3 regions of the Bradyrhizobium sp. cf659 genome follow, and region 2 is predicted to be linked to each of the others. Evidence: predicted binding sites of a transcription regulator. Region 2 holds the regulator's gene; each other region holds the start of a gene.
What was found. The regulator LexA, encoded in region 2, represses DNA repair genes until DNA is damaged. The targets are predictions, from matches to a motif close to TGTTCNNNNTGTGTTCNG.
Positions count from the first base shown of each region.

Region 1: a site for LexA is predicted at 2,812-2,829, ahead of BM118_RS27370 (ImuA family protein). Genes of this name have one in related genera too.
Region 3: a site for LexA is predicted at 2,704-2,721, ahead of uvrA (excinuclease ABC subunit UvrA). Genes of this name have one in related genera too.

Region 1 covers NZ_FOQJ01000007.1:347,956-353,322, forward strand. The annotation lists gene BM118_RS27360 (error-prone DNA polymerase) at 1-475, opposite strand, end outside; gene BM118_RS27365 (Y-family DNA polymerase) at 472-2,064, opposite strand; gene BM118_RS27370 (ImuA family protein) at 1,961-2,749, opposite strand; gene BM118_RS27375 (UdgX family uracil-DNA binding protein) at 2,913-4,322, shown strand; gene BM118_RS27380 (inorganic phosphate transporter) at 4,430-5,367, shown strand, end outside.
Region 2 covers NZ_FOQJ01000001.1:246,505-251,871, reverse strand. The annotation lists gene BM118_RS01230 (alpha-hydroxy acid oxidase) at 1-452, shown strand, start outside; gene BM118_RS01225 (HAD family hydrolase) at 467-1,093, shown strand; gene BM118_RS01220 (hypothetical protein) at 1,261-1,467, shown strand; gene BM118_RS01215 (molybdopterin molybdotransferase MoeA) at 1,696-2,907, shown strand; gene lexA (transcriptional repressor LexA) at 3,083-3,784, shown strand; gene BM118_RS41060 (hypothetical protein) at 3,963-4,166, shown strand; gene BM118_RS41055 (hypothetical protein) at 4,360-4,794, shown strand; gene BM118_RS01195 (GAF domain-containing protein) at 5,014-5,367, shown strand, end outside.
Region 3 covers NZ_FOQJ01000001.1:372,266-377,632, reverse strand. The annotation lists gene BM118_RS01855 (outer membrane protein) at 1-637, shown strand, start outside; gene BM118_RS01850 (outer membrane protein) at 873-1,562, shown strand; gene BM118_RS01845 (outer membrane protein) at 1,788-2,540, shown strand; gene uvrA (excinuclease ABC subunit UvrA) at 2,817-5,367, shown strand, end outside.

The sequences.
Region 1 (5,367 bases), on a different contig from region 2:
CGGCGCGGGTCGCCTTGAGCGTTGCAAGAACATCCAGCGCCTGCGCCGGCTCGAAGCGATGCGGCAGGGTCAGGACCAGAAGCTGGCCTTCCGAAAACTCGAGGAGATCAGGGAAGGTGAGACGACACTCGCCCTTCTCGATCCGCGTGATGTCGTCGCCGCGCTTGCCCCTGGTGAGAAGCTGGCAGAGCCGTCCATAGGCTGCGCGGTCGCGCGGATAGACAAAAATGTCGGGCGTGCCGTCGATGAAGACGATGCGCGTGCCGATCAGCAGCTTTGGCTTGTGCAGCACCTTGTCATTGTCGAGCTCCTTGTAGGCCCGCACCACGCCGGCAAGCGTGTTGTGATCGGCAATGCCGATCGCGGGAATGCCGAGGATGCTCGCCTGATGCACATAGGCGCGCGGATCCGAGCCGCCGCGCAGGAACGAGAAGTTGGTGGTGATGCCGATCTCGGCATAAGCGGACGCGGTCATGCGAAGAGACCGTGCACATACCAGCCGGGAGGAACCGGCTTGCCGTCGTCGTCGAACACCTCTCCCTCGTAAAGACCGTCGCGAAAAATCCAGAAGCGCAGGCCTTCGGCATCCTCGATGCGGAAATAGTCCCGCGTGAACTGCTTGCCGTCCTGCCGCCACCATTCCATGGCGATGCGTTCGGGCCCTTCCACGCGCACCACCGCATGCAGTGCGCGGCGCCAGGTGAATTGATGCGGCGGACCATCAGGCACGGTCGCGAACGGCACCTTGATCGGCTCAGGCTTGTCGAACAGCCGCAACGGGCGCAGCGGCGGCTCGCTCTCGACACGTGCCGGCCATTCGGCCTGCATGGCGGCGGCGAGATGATGCTGCGCCGGCGCGGCCATCACCGCACATTCAGGGATATGCGTGTCCTGCGGCAGGTGCACGACGACGCGCTTGCCACCGATCCCCGCGGCGATGCGGTCGATCAGCGCGGCGAGCTCGTCATTGTCGTGGACATGGGCGTCGAGATCGCGCTGCTCCTGCACCACGATCTCGGTGCGGCTCGCCGACAGCCGCACCATGTCGAAGCCGAAGCCGGGATCGAGGGGATCGGCGAGCGCATCGAGCCGCTCGCGGAACAGGCGGTCGATGACGGCGCTTCGCGTCACCGGACGTCCGGTCTCGACCATGATCGCGCGCACCACGCCATCGGTGCGGAAGAAGGCGGCCTCCAGCCGCCGCGCGCCCTTGCCCTGCTTCTCCATGGACGCGATCAACGTGTCGGCGAGCCGCGACAGCGTCATCGCGATCATGGTGTCGGTCGCGATCGGCTCGGCAAAGCGCTTCTCCACGATGTAGTCAGGCAGCGGCTTTCGCGGATTGATCGGCGCATCGCCCTGCCCCAGCGCGTGCGCGAGCAGCGTGGAGAACCGCGCGCCGAACCGCGCCGTGATTTCGTGGGCGCTGCGCGATGCGACATCGCCGATGGTCTTCAGGCCGGCGCGGCGCAGGCCGGTGGTGATGGCCTCGCCCGCGCCGAGCGCGGACACCGGCAGCCGGCTGATCGCCTCCGCCTCCCCGCCATCGGCGACGATGGTGCCTGTGACCTGCCGCGTCAGCGTGCGCGCGCAGACCGAGGTGCCGGCAATCGCCGCGCTGACGGCAAAGCCTTGCCGGCCGAGCGCGCGAACCAGCGTCTGCAACAGCGCGGCTTCCCCGCCGAACAGATGCGCGCAGCCGGTGATGTCGAGAAACAGCCCGTGCGGCGGATCGAGCGCAACCAGCGGCGTGAAGCGGTCGCACCAGTCGGCGATGTCGCTCAGTGTCTTCGCATCGGCGACGACATCGGCATCGAACACCCGCAAGTCCGGGCACATCGCCCGGGCATTGGCCAAGGGCTGGCCAATATGCAGCCCGAGACGCGACGCCGCATCGTCGAGCGCATGGATCACCAGCGCATTGGTGTCCTTGATGACGACGACGCTTGGCTCGTTGTCCTTATGCAGTCCGGCGCTGCCAAGAAACCGCTGGATCCGGTCGATGGGCAGGCGCGGCAGCCACAGGCTGAGGATACGACGACGGTTCACTGAACTGGCACTCATCACATTTCCATTCCATGATCCACCGGCCGCATGGGCCATGACGATTACGCAACAGCTCGGCATCGAAGCGCGGCGCGCCCCAGGCACTCCACATCGAGCCCGGCGGCGAATGCGCCGCACGCAGCATCCATCGTGTCTCCGCGGTCGAGGGCAGCGGCTGCGCGGCCATCCGCAGCAGCAGGCCGGTGACGCCGGAGCCTTGCGCGGCCAGCGTCAGCTTGCGGCTCGCCACGAGATCGAACTGCCGCGTCTCGCCCCAGAGCTCGAGCACGACCGCGCCGAGCGCATCGCAGGCGAGTGCATCGGCCGAAGTGCGCAGCGCACTCTCCACATCGGCCGCACGCACCATCACCACGCGGCGCGGGTCGAGGCCGAGCTCGGCGAGCCCGCTCATCGACAGCGCGCCGGCTTCCAGTTCCGAAAAATCCTGCCGCACCCACAGCAGCGGCCGGCGCGCGGTCACGCGTCCCGCAACGCCCATGACAAACCCGGTCGCGGCGGCGCCCTGGCGCCCCTCGCAAAACACCTCGTGGATCGCCGCACGCGCAAGCCCGCCCTTCAGCGCGCTGTCGACCTCGCCGTGGCCAAGCGCGACGCGATCGTGCTGATGCACGACCTCCGCCGTCTCGATGCGCTCGATCTGGCCGCGCAAGGTCGCAAGCGCGCTCATGCGTGCGCCGCTCATGCTCGCCGCTCCTTTGAGATGAGTGCCGTGGCTCAAAAATAAGAACCCGTGGCTGGCTCATTTGTTCATGATATGTTCTAATATAAAGCTAACGGCGCCCTGGGAGTCAATCGAATTGGCGCGCCTTCGGATTCATGAGCGGAATCAAGAGGATTCGAGTGCCATGTACCTCGTCACCCTGGACAGCGAGACCGATTTTGACGGCTGGCGCAAAGCCGCACGCGCATTCGCCCTGCATCACGTCGCCCCGGCGGACGTGGTGTGGCACGTGCAAGGCCAGACGGACGACCAGATGCCCCCCGGCCTGTCCGAAGCGCCGAGCCTTCCGCCGATCGAGACCGAGAGCACGTTCACCGTGCCGGCCCATTTCATCGAGCTTGCCCGCGTCGCGATCCTGCATCGTGGCGGCGAGCGTTTTGCGCTGCTCTATCGCCTGCTCTGGCGGTTGAAGGCCGATCACGACCTGCTCGCAACGATGAGTGATCCCGACGTGGCGCAGGCAACCGCGATGGCTGGCAGCGTGCAGCGCGATACGCAGCGGATGCGCGATCTCGTCCGCTTCCGCGAGATCGGGCGCGAGCAGAAGGCGCATTACGCCGCCTGGTTCGAGCCGGAGCATCACATCGTCGCATTCGCCGCGCCGTTCTTCGCGCGTCGTTTTGCCGACATGCCCTGGTCGATCCTCACGCCTGACGTTTGTGCCCATTGGAACGGTCACGCGATCTCCTTCACGCCTGGGATCAGCCGGGCGGAGTGGCCGGCCCCAGGCCGCCTGGAGGAAACCTGGCGGCGCCATTTCCAACCCGACCGGCTGACGACGACTGACGCGCCGGTGAAGCGCCGGAGGAACCTCCAGGACGCATCGACACTTGGATCGATACTTGGACCCCTGCTCGCCGATGCCGAACGCTGGACCGGCGGACGGATCTCTCCACGTCCGGAAGCCATCATGGGACACAAAGCAGCCGCCAACGATCTCGAAGCGCTCCGCGAGGAGGCCGCGCATTGCCGTGCCTGCCCGCTCTACAAGGACGCGACGCAAACCGTGTTCGGCGAAGGGCCGAAAGACGCCACCATCATGCTGGTCGGCGAGCAGCCCGGCGACAAGGAAGACCTCGCCGGCCATCCCTTCGTCGGCCCCGCCGGCCAGATGCTCGACCGCGCGCTGGAGGAAGCCGGCGTCGATCGCAAGAAGGTCTATGTCACCAACGCGGTCAAACACTTCAAATTCGTGCCGCGCAGAAAAATCCGCCTGCATCAGAAGCCGAATACACAGGAGATCCGGGCATGCCGGCAATGGTATGAGCGGGAGCTGGCGGCCGTTCAACCCGATCTCGTCGTGGCGATGGGCGCCACCGCCGCACAAAGCGTGTTCGGCAAGATCACCCCAATCGGCAAGACCCGCGGCCGGCTGATCGACCTTCCCGACGGTTGCAAGGCTTTGGTGACGGTGCACCCGTCCTATCTGCTGCGGCTGCCCGATCCGGAGGCCAAGGTGCTGGAATATCAGCGCTTTGTCGAAGATCTGAAGATCGCGGCCAACTTGCAGAAGAAATCCGCGCGCGCCGCCTAAATCGCCTAAATAGCGGCGGGAAAACGCCTTTCAACCGCCGCTTGTCATCCAGCCTTCAAATCCATCGCGGACAATACCCTTACCTGAAAGTTAAGGGGCGTCCTGACATGACCGATGTAGCATTCGACCGCGCGGTAGCCGATCCCGCGCCGATCCAGCCGGCCTCGCGGCCAAATCTCGACAAGGGCTTCAATCCGCTGACGATGATCCTGTTCTTCGGCATCCTCGCCGCGGGCCTGCTGTTCGTCGCCTACAGCATCTATGCCGACGTCAACGCGACCGGCACGCGGGTGACGACCTTCCTGCCCTACATCCTGCTGTTCGTCGCGCTGCTGATCGCGCTCGGCTTCGAATTCGTCAACGGCTTCCACGACACCGCCAACGCGGTGGCGACCGTGATCTACACCCATTCGCTGCCGGCCGAAGTCGCCGTGATGTGGTCGGGCTTCTTCAACTTCCTCGGCGTGCTCCTGTCCTCCGGCGCGGTCGCCTTCGGCATCGTCTCGCTGCTGCCGGTCGAGCTGATCCTTCAGGTCGGCTCCAGCGCCGGTTTCGCGATGGTGTTCGCGCTTCTGATCGCCGCGATCCTGTGGAATCTCGGCACCTGGTTCTTCGGCCTGCCCGCCTCGTCCTCGCATACGCTGATCGGCTCGATCATCGGCGTCGGCATCGCCAACGCCGTCATGCGCGGCCGCGACGGCACCTCGGGCGTGGACTGGAGCAAGGCGACCGAGATCGGCTACGCGCTGCTGCTGTCGCCGCTGTTTGGCTTCATCTGCGCCGCTGTGCTGTTGCTGCTCCTCAAATTCGTCGTGCGCAACCCGGCACTCTATTCTGCGCCCGAAGGCAACAAGGCGCCGCCGCTCTGGATCCGCGGCCTGCTGATCGCGACCTGCACCGGCGTCAGCTTCGCCCACGGCTCCAATGACGGCCAGAAGGGCATGGGCCTGATCATGCTGATCCTGATCGGCACCGTGCCGACCGCCTACGCGCTCAACCGCGCGCTGCCGGAATCCCAGGTCGCCCAGTTCCAGAAGACCTCGGA
Region 2 (5,367 bases):
AAGGTATCGCCACCGCCGAGGACGCGCTGATCGCGATCGATCACGGCGTCGAATGGATCTACGTCTCCAACCATGGCGGCCGCCAGCTCGATCACGGCCGCGGCGCCATGCATGTGCTGCCTGAGATCGTCGAGGCCGTGAAGGGCCGCGCCAAGATCATGGTCGACGGCGGCTTCGGCCGCGGCACCGACATCGTCAAGGCGATCGCGGCGGGCGCCGACCTCGTCGGCATCGGCCGGTTGCAATGCTGGGCGCTGGCGGCGGCCGGCGAGGCCGGCGTGGCGCGGATGCTGGAGCTTCTGGAAGACGAGGTGCTGCGCTGCCTCGGCCTGTTGGGCGCCACCTCGTTCGCCGAGGTCAACAAGTCCTGCCTGCATCAGGCAACCGCAACGAATGCGCCGAGCGTGTTCAGCGCGTTCCCGCTGTTCGACCACGAACCTTACCGATACTGATCTGAAAGGATGCAATGACCTCGCTCTCTCCCGGCAGCGCGGATGCGCTTTTGTTCGATCTCGGGCGCGTCGTGCTCGACATCGACTTCTCCAAGGCGATCGCCTGCTGGGCGGGACATGCCGGCTGCAAGCCGGAGGCGATCGTTGGCCGCTATGTGCGCGACAGCGAGGCCTATCGGCTGCACGAGGTCGGCAAGATCAGCGACGAAGACTATTTCGCCTCGCTGCGCGCCTCGCTCGGGATCGGCATCTCGGATGCGCAATTCCTCGAGGGCTGGAACGCGATCTTCGCGGGCGAGATGCCTGATATCGCGGAGCTATTGCCGCGTGCGGCGAAGCAGATGCCGCTCTACGCCTTCTCCAACACCAACCGGCCGCATGTGGACCATTTCTCGAAGGAGTATGCCGGCCTGCTCGGCCATTTCCGCGAATTGTATCTGTCGTCCAGCATCGGCCTGCGCAAACCGGACGCGGCGGCTTTCGACCATGTCGTGGCGGCCATCGGCGTGCCCGCCAGGCGCATCGTGTTCTTCGACGACCTCGCCGAAAACGTCGAGGGCGCGCGGGCGCGCGGATTGACCGCGGTGCATGTGACCTCGCCCCGCGACGTCGGCGATGCACTCAAAGCGCTGGGAATCTGATCGAGAGACACCGGCCGGCGGGTGAAACCGGGGAGTTCCCCGGATCCGATCTGGGCCGGGATGAGGAAACAAATCACTTTGTATATTTTTATACAGAGTTCCGGGAACGGAATGCCCGCTTCCGGACTCTTGAGTCCGTTGGGACTTCTACGGACGGACGCATCATCGTGTTGGGCAAGACCTACCTCACCAAACAGGCCTCTCTTCTGCTCGAATTCGCCAGAACGACGTCGGATTCTGACCTTTCCGCCAAGCTGATCAGCAAGGCCGCCGACCTGAAATCCCAGGCCGATCCGCTGCCCGACAAGGATCAAGGCCCCAAAGCTCCCGATGTGGCGCCGGACGCCCGTCCGGGCCGGCAGTCCGGTCGTTGACCGATGCTGGCCGTGGCTCTCGTCACTATCGTCCTTGCCATGGCCACACTCGTACCGGTCTTTCCGATCGTCCGGATGATGCCGCGCCGCACTTGGCGTTCTCCATAGAAGAGCGGCCGAGCGACGGGATGAATTATCCTGCCTCGTCGCTGTTTTGCCTCCGCGCCCGCACTCGGATAGAACGTTCGCCGTTCATTCACCCGAACGTGCCTTGCAGGAGTCTTCCCCGTGGCCTTGATGCCGGTTTCTGACGCGCTCGCCGCGGTGCTGGCCGGCGTGGAGCCGTTGCCTGAAGAGATGATTCCACTCGACGAGGCCTACCACCGGGTGCTCGCGCGCGACGTCGCGGCGCGGCGTACGCAGCCGCCGGAGGCGATGTCGGCGATGGACGGCTACGCCGTGCGCGCGGCCGATGCAGCCAAGGTCGACGCACAGCTCACCGTGATCGGCGAGATCGCGGCGGGCCGGCCGTTTGCGGGATCGGTCGGCGTCGGCGAAGCGATGCGAATCTTCACCGGCGGCGTCGTTCCGGCTGGCGCGGACGCGGTCGTGATCCAGGAGGACACGGTCGCCGACGGCAGGCGCATCACGATCAAGCAAGCCGCCGTCACGGGGCGGCACATCCGTCCCGCCGGCGTCGACTTCTCCGAGGGCGACGTGCTCCTGCGCAAGGGAACCCGGCTCACCGAGCGCGACCTCGCACTCGCCGCCGGGATGAATCACCCGCACCTCCCCATCCGCCGCCGCCCAAAGGTCGCGATCCTCGCCACCGGCGACGAGCTGGTGATGCCAGGCACCACACCGGGTGCCGGCCAGATCGTCTATTCCAACGGCTACGCCCTGCACGCGCTCGCCCGCCAGGAGGGCGCAGATACCGTCGACCTCGGTGTTGCCGCTGATACGCTGGAGGCCACCACCGCCGGCATCCGCCGTGCCCGCGAAAGCGGCGCCGATATCCTGATTACGACCGGCGGCGCCTCGGTCGGCGACCACGATCTGGTCCAGCAGGCGCTGAGGGACGAAGGCATCGCGATGGCGTTCTGGAAGATCGCGATGCGGCCGGGCAAGCCGATGATGCACGGCCGGTTAGGAACGATGGGTGTGATCGGCCTGCCCGGCAATCCCGTGTCGTCCTATGTGTGCGCCTTCCTGTTCATGGTGCCGTTGATTCGCGCTCTGTCGGGCCGCGCCGTGATTCATCATCGTCGCGAGCGCGCCGTGCTCGGCCGCGACCTCGGTGCCAATGACCAGCGCGAAGATTATCTGCGCGCACGTCTGGAGCGGCGCGACGACGGCACGCTTGTCGCCCTTCCCGTCGATCATCAGGATTCCTCACTGCTTGCGAATCTCGCTGCGGCACAGGCACTTCTCGTGCGCGCGCCGTTCGCACCCAAGGCCGAGGCCGGCACGCCTTGCGAGGTGCTGCGACTGCCCGCCTGAACCCGCTGGTCATGCGCGTTCCGCGAACTTTGTCGCGTTCACGGTAAATTAAGCAGTTGCGGAACACATATCGAACATATAGTGTCCGTTCATGATTTGTTTCGAGCATCTGGCGGCTCGCCGCTGAATTCACCGTCTCGGAATCGAACGACATCAACCGGGGGATTTGGTCGAGATGTTAACGCGCAAACAATACGAGCTTCTGCGATTCATCAGCGAGCGTTTGAAGGAAAGCGGCGTGCCGCCCTCCTTCGACGAGATGAAGGACGCGCTCGACCTGCGCTCGAAGTCAGGCATCCATCGCCTGATCACCGCATTGGAGGAGCGCGGCTTCATCCGGCGTCTGCCCAACCGGGCCCGCGCGATCGAGGTGATCAAGCTGCCCGAGCTCCAGGCCGCCGCCGGCAGCCGGCGTGGCTTCACGCCGAGCGTCATCGAGGGCAATCTCGGCAAGGTGCGAGCGAGCTCCAGCGCGTCCGTGGAAGAGGGCGAGCGCCCCGTCGCGGTGCCGGTGATGGGCCGCATCGCGGCCGGCACGCCGATCGAAGCGCTGCAGACCCGCAGCCACACCATCAGCGTACCGCCTGACATGCTCGGTTCGGGCGAGCACTACGCGCTCGAAGTGCGCGGCGACTCGATGGTCGAAGCCGGCATCCTCGACGGCGATATGGCGCTGATCCAGCGCAACGAGAGCGCCGACACCGGCGACATCGTGGTGGCGCTGATCGACGACGAGGAAGCGACGCTGAAGCGCTTCCGCCGCCGCGGTGCCTCGATCGCGCTCGAGCCCGCCAATGCGGCCTATGAGGTCCGCATCCTGCCGCCCAACCGGGTGAAGATTCAGGGCAAGCTGATCGGCCTGTACCGCAAGTACTGAGCGCGCCCCGCCGGTTGGCGACCCGCGCGTTGACGATTGGAGCGGACGATTGTCCGCTCCGGCTGGATAGTCTTTCTGGTTTTGCACAGATTATCCGGCCCCTTCTCCAGCGCTACATCCTCGGCACGCCGCACGAAGCCCTCATCGCTTCGCGGCGCTGGAAATCGAGGAGACCATCATGCGCAAGATCGTTTTGAGCGCCGTCACGATGACGCTGATCGCAGCATCGGCGTCGCAAGCCTTCGCCGCACAGTCACACCAAGTCCGCAAGGCAACGCCGCCGACGACGAGCGAGCAATTGCGCAATGCCCGCAACGCCGTCGCGCAGCCGTCGCAACCCGCCTGGCAATATTCGGGCTGGTCGGCACCTGCTGGTCGCTGACGGAGACGCACGCCAAATGCACGAGAGCGGACTTTGTTCCTCGTGCATTTGAAAAAGATATTGTGATGGCAGCGCGCGGACCTAAGCCGCAGATTTGCCTACAACCGAGAAGACGCTAACATGCTTCCACTCTGATAGAGGCCTGTGCCTCCGAAGGAGGTGCGGGTTGCTATCTTCGAATGAGGAGCACCCGATGTGTGACTACAGCCTGCATGCCGTCGCGACGCGTCCCGCGGAAGTCGGCGAGACGATCGTCACGACCACCTTCCGAGGCACCTCGACGCGCGGCTTCGCCTCCGAAGCCGACATGTCCGTCGCGGTCTGCCTGCTGCCGGGGACGGAGCTCGCCTTCGCCGACAACGTCCGCTACGACAATCGCTGGATCTGGACGCGCACCATCAACTCGCGTGTCGGCAAGTTCGGCAAGATCGATCCGCACATTCCCGATCGCCATCACGACGCGATCGAATTCCCCGACGGCAAATACGTACTGGTGACGCAGCTCGTCGAAGGCCAGCGCGCGACCGTGCTGCAGTTGCCGGTGACCCAGCCCGTCGGCGAACGCGAGCACAAGCCGCAGGTCACCGCCGATGGTCGGCCGACCGTCACCCGCCTGCCGATCGGCTGACGTAGCAACCCCGGCTCGCGGGTCGGGGCCAGGATTGAAATCGCCATCGCCGGCCGTGGCCGGCGACCCGGTATGGTTTGCGTCCTGAGAATCCAATCTGCCGAGCCCCCCGCGGCTCCCCGTCGCACGAAGTTTGCGCGGCCCTGCCTGAATTTTGAACGTCCGTTCCGCGGCCAGATCGCCGATGCTGTCATTGGCTCGAGGCGGCGGACACGGTCGATGAAAACCTTCATTCGCGTCGTTGAACTCTGGGTGCCCGACCGGACGCGCATGCGGCTGGAATTCGGCGGCGGCCTCTATGGCGAAGGGCTGTCCGCGTTCAAGGCGGTGAGCGAGAACTTGCGCTTCGGATACGACGAGGGCCTTCCCGGCAAGGCCTGGGCCAGCGGCCATCCCGTGATCCTCACCAAATTCGCCAACTCCTATTTCAAGCGGACCGATCAGGCGCTCGCGGCCGGCCTCACCTGCGGCGTGGCGGTGCCGGTGTTTTCAGGCGAATTCTTGCAGGCCGTCATGGTGCTGTTCTGCGGCGACGACGAGGCGCATGTCGGCGCGATCGAGCTCTGGCACAAT
Region 3 (5,367 bases), 130 kb from region 2:
CGACTGGAGCGGCTTCTACATCGGCATCAACGGCGGCTGGGGTACGAGCCGCAATTGCTGGGACTTCGTGACGCCGGTCGTCGGCACGCTGGTTGACGACGGCTGTCATGACTCATCGGGCGGCACGGTCGGTGGTCAGATCGGCTACCGCTGGCAGTCCAGCAATTGGGTGTTTGGCGTGGAAGGCCAAGGCAACTGGGCTGACTTCAGCGGAAACAACATCAGCCCGACTGCTCCAGGTCAGCAGAACCGTACGCGGATCGATGCGTTCGGCCTGATTACCGGCCAGATCGGCTATGCCTGGAATAACGTTTTGTTCTACGTGAAGGGTGGCGCCGCCGTCGTGGACGACAAATACGACCTCATCGTCGCGCCAGGATTCGTGGGTGCAGGCACTGTCTTCGGTTCGGCCCGCGACACCCGCTGGGGTGGAACGGTCGGCGCGGGTGTCGAATTTGGCTTCGCCCCGAACTGGTCTGTGGGCGTCGAGTACAATCACATCTTCCTTGGCGATCGTAACGTCGACTTCAACTTCGCCGGCGCGTTCGTTCAGACCGAACGCGTCAGCCAGGACGTCGATATGGCTCTCGTCCGCGTGAACTACCGTTGGGGCGGCCCCGCGATCGCCAGGTACTGATCGCAAGCAGCGCTTCTTCTGACGAAAGGCCGGCCTCGCGCCGGCCTTTTTGCTGCTTCACGGCCTCGAGGAACAATAAGTCAATAACCGTTACGTTTTGTGTCTGTTGTGGCTTTTTAGAGACACAACTTGCAGCTTTGTTGGTGTAAGCACGACATCAGTTGGACCACAGCGTCCGATGCCCTTCCCTATCGTGGAAGGCACAACAGAAACTGGGACTGGGATTAGGTTGAAAATGAAGAAGGTTTTGTTGGCTTCGGCCTGTTTGTTCGCTCTGGCCGCCCCCGCGTCGGCTGCTGATCTCGCGGCTCGCCCGTACACGAAGGCTCCGGTGGCTGTGGCCTCGGTCTACAACTGGACCGGCTTCTACCTCGGTATCGTTGGCGGTGGCGCCTGGGAAAACGCTTCGGGCGACCCGAAGATGAAGGGTGGCTTCGTCGGCGGCACCGCCGGCTACAACTGGCAGACCGGCAACGTCGTGTTCGGTATCGAGGCCGATGGCGCCTGGGCTGACGTCAGCGCTACGGCGACCGGCGCCACCGTTGTCCCCGGCTTCGGCGTTGTGACCGCAACCGCGACCTCGAAGACCGATGCCATGGGCACCGTGCGCGGCCGCATCGGCTACGCTGTCAACCAGGTCCTGTTCTACGGCACCGGCGGCTACGCCTGGATCGACAACAAGATCTCCCTCTCCGCTCTCGGCGTGACCGCGTCGGACAGCAAGTGGCACTCCGGCTGGACCGTCGGTGCGGGCGTCGAAGCGTTCTTCGCGCCGCAGTGGTCGGTCAAGGGCGAGTACCTCTATCGCAGCCTCGGCGGCGAGACCTACTTCTCGGGCGCCCTCCCCACCGGCACGCTCAACTTCCACACCGTGCAGGTCGGCGTGAACTATCACTTCGGGGGCCCGGTGGTCGCGAAGTACTGATCTTCGCCACCGACGTCACATCGTCACGAAAGGCCGGCCTCGCGCCGGCCTTTTTGTTTTTCGCGCCCAAGTATCCAATCCAGCCGGTCGCTAGCGTTTTCGGAGAGGTGTGGCACCTCGGTGACACAACCTTTGGCTTTAGTGGTGTAAAAGCAATGCCATCAGTTGGGTCGTTAGGTCCGCTGCTTTTCGCCGACAAAGAGAAACGAAACTGGGGAATTTGAAATGAAGAGGATTGTGCTGGCTTCGGCCAGTTTGCTCGCACTCAGCGCGTTGGCTCCTGCCTCGGCGGCCGACCTGGCGGCCCGCCCCTATACCAAGGCGCCGATCGCTGTGGCCTCGGTCTACAACTGGTCCGGCTTCTATATCGGCCTCAACGGCGGCGGCGCCTCGAGCCGCAACTGCTGGGATCTCAACTCGGTCCTCGGCGTGGCCATCCCCGTTACGGCTGAAGGCTGTCACAATGCGACCGGCGGCCTCGTCGGTGGCCAAATCGGTTATCGCTGGCAGTCGGCCAGCTGGGTATTCGGCCTCGAAGCTCAGGGCGACTGGGCCGACCTGAAGGGCTCGAACACGAGCTCGCCCGCAGCGCTCGCGCCGCTGGTCAACCAGACCAAGATCGATGCGCTCGGCCTGTTCACCGGCCAGGTCGGCTATGCCTGGAACAACGTGCTCTGGTACGTGAAGGGTGGCGCGGCCGTCACGCACGCCAAATACAACGGCCTGTTCGGCGGCGTGGTCATCGACAGCGCCAGCGAGACGCGCTGGGGTGGCGCGGTCGGCACCGGCCTCGAATTCGGCTTCGCGCCGAACTGGTCCGTTGCGATCGAATACGACCATCTGTTCATGGGCGGCCGCGATGTCAGCTTTACGGTTCTCGGCGCCAACGACCGCATCGACCGCATCAAGCAGGACGTCGACATGGGCACTGTCCGCCTCAACTACACCTTCGGCGGCCCGGTCGTGGCAAAGTACTGAGCTTCGCCACCGACGTCACATCGTCACGAAAGGCCGGCCTCGCGCCGGCCTTTTTGTTTTGGCGGTACATTCAGCGCAGTTCCGCACGCTCTGCTGCTGCCAGATGCCGCCAGCACGCCAACAATCCGTTGACGATTCGCAACTCGCACTGGAAATCCGTCGCCGTTCTTCCTACGTTCGCTGGCAACCCCATCGGCGCCGATCCCGGTTCCGGGCAAAGCGCGCCTTCACCCTCGGCGCGGCCGCGCGTCTTTGGGATTCCCTGAGGACACCGGGATGGATGAAGTGATCAAGGCGAAGCGCCAACAACAGAACGCGGGCTCCAGCCTGCGCGCAATTACGATCCGTGGCGCGCGCGAGCACAACCTCAAGAACATCGACGTCGAGATTCCCCGCGACAAGCTCGTGGTGTTCACCGGCCTGTCCGGCTCCGGCAAATCCTCGCTCGCCTTCGACACCATCTATGCCGAGGGCCAGCGCCGCTACGTCGAATCGCTGTCGGCCTATGCACGCCAGTTCCTGGAGATGATGCAGAAGCCTGACGTGGACCAGATCGACGGCCTGTCGCCGGCGATCTCGATCGAGCAGAAGACGACATCGAAGAATCCGCGCTCCACCGTCGGCACGGTCACCGAGATCTACGACTACATGCGCCTGCTCTGGGCGCGCGTCGGCGTGCCCTATTCGCCCGCCACCGGCCTGCCGATCGAGAGCCAGACCGTCTCGCAGATGGTGGACCGCGTGCTGGCGCTGCCCGAGGGCACGCGCCTCTATCTGCTCGCTCCCGTCGTGCGCGGCCGCAAGGGCGAGTACCGCAAGGAGCTCGCCGAATGGCTCAAGAAGGGCTTTCAGCGCGTCAAGATCGACGGCACCTTCCATGAGCTCGCGGAAGCGCCGACACTGGACAAGAAGTTTCCGCACGACATCGACGTCGTCGTCGACCGCATCGTGGTGCGCGCCGACATCGGCCAGCGTCTCGCCGAAAGCTTTGAGACCGCGCTGAAGCTCGCCGAGGGCCTTGCCGTCGTCGAGTTCGCCGATGCGCCCGCGGCGGCGCCGGCCGAGGAAAAGAAGAAGACCGCGAAGATCCACGACAAGAGCGGACCCGAGCGCATCCTGTTCTCGGAAAAGTTCGCCTGCCCGGTGTCCGGCTTCACGATCCCCGAGATCGAGCCGCGCCTGTTCTCGTTCAACAATCCCTATGGCGCGTGTCCTGCCTGCGGCGGCCTCGGCGTCGAGCAGCATGTCGACGAGGATCTCGTCATCCCCGACAAGGAGCTCGCCATTGGCAAGGGCGCGATCGCGCCCTGGGCCAAGTCGTCGTCTCCCTACTACGTTCAGACGCTGACGGCGCTCGGCAAGCACTACAAGTTCACGCTGACCACCAAATGGAAGGATCTGCCCAAGAAGACGAGAGACGCGATCCTCCACGGCTCGGGCGAGGACGAGATCAAGTTCTCCTACGAGGATGGCGTCCGCTCCTACGACACCAAGAAGCCGTTCGAGGGCGTCATCACCAACATCAACCGCCGCTACCGCGAGACCGAGAGCGAGTGGGCGCGCGAGGAGCTGGCGAAGTATTTCCACGACGTGCCCTGCGGCGCCTGCAACGGCTTCCGGCTCAAGCCCGAGGCGCTCTGCGTCAAGGTCGGCACCAAGCATATCGGCGAGATCTCGGAGCTGTCGGTCAGGAAGGCCGGCGAATGGTTCGAGACCGTGCCGGAGGCGCTGAACAAGCAGCAGAACGAGATCGCCGGCCGCATCCTCAAGGAGATCCGCGAGCGCCTCACCTTCCTGCTCGACGTCGGCCTCAACTACCTCACCCTCTCCCGCTCCTCCGGCACGCTGTCGGGCGGCGAGAGCCAGCGCATCCGCCTGGCCTCGCAGATCGGCTCGGGACTGACCGGCGTGCTCTACGTGCTGGACGAGCCCTCGATCGGCCTGCATCAGCGCGACAACGCGCGCCTGCTCGACACCCTCAAGCGCTTGCGCGACCTCGGCAACACCGTGGTCGTGGTCGAGCATGACGAGGACGCCATTCGCCTCGCCGACTACGTGCTCGACATCGGCCCCGGCGCCGGCATGCATGGCGGCCACATCGTCGCCGAAGGCACGCCCGCCGAGATCATGCGCAATCCGAAATCGCTGACCGGGAAATACCTGACCGGCGAGCTCGAGGTCGAGGTGCCGGAGCGGCGTCCGCCGAACCATCGCCGCACCATCAAGGTGGTCAACGCGCGCGGCAATAACCTCAAGAACGTCACCGCCGAGATTCCGCTCGGCCTGTTCACCTGCGTCACCGGCGTCTCCGGCGGCGGCAAGTCGACGCTGCTGATCGACACGCTCTACCGCGCCATCGCCCGCAAGCTGAACAATGCCAGCGAAGGCGCCGCGCCGCACGACCGCATCGAGGGCCTCGAGCACATCGACAAGATCATCGACATCGACCAGTCGCCGATCGGCCGCACCCCGCGCTCGAACCCCGCGACCTACACCGGCGCCTTCACGCCGATCCGTGAATGGTTCGCCGGCCTGCCCGAAGCCAAGGCGCGCGGCTACGAGCCCGGCCGCTTCTCCTTCAACGTCAAGGGCGGCCGCTGCGAGGCCTGCCAGGGCGACGGCGTCATCAAGATCGAGATGCACTTCCTGCCCGACGTCTACGTCACCTGCGACGTCTGCAAGGGCAAGCGCTACAACCGCGAGACGCTCGAAGTCCTGTTCAAGGGCAAGAGCATCGCCGACGTGCTCGACATGACCGTCGAGGAAGCCGCCGACTTCTTCAAGGCGGTGCCGCGCGTGCGCGAGACGTTCCAGACCCTGCACCGCG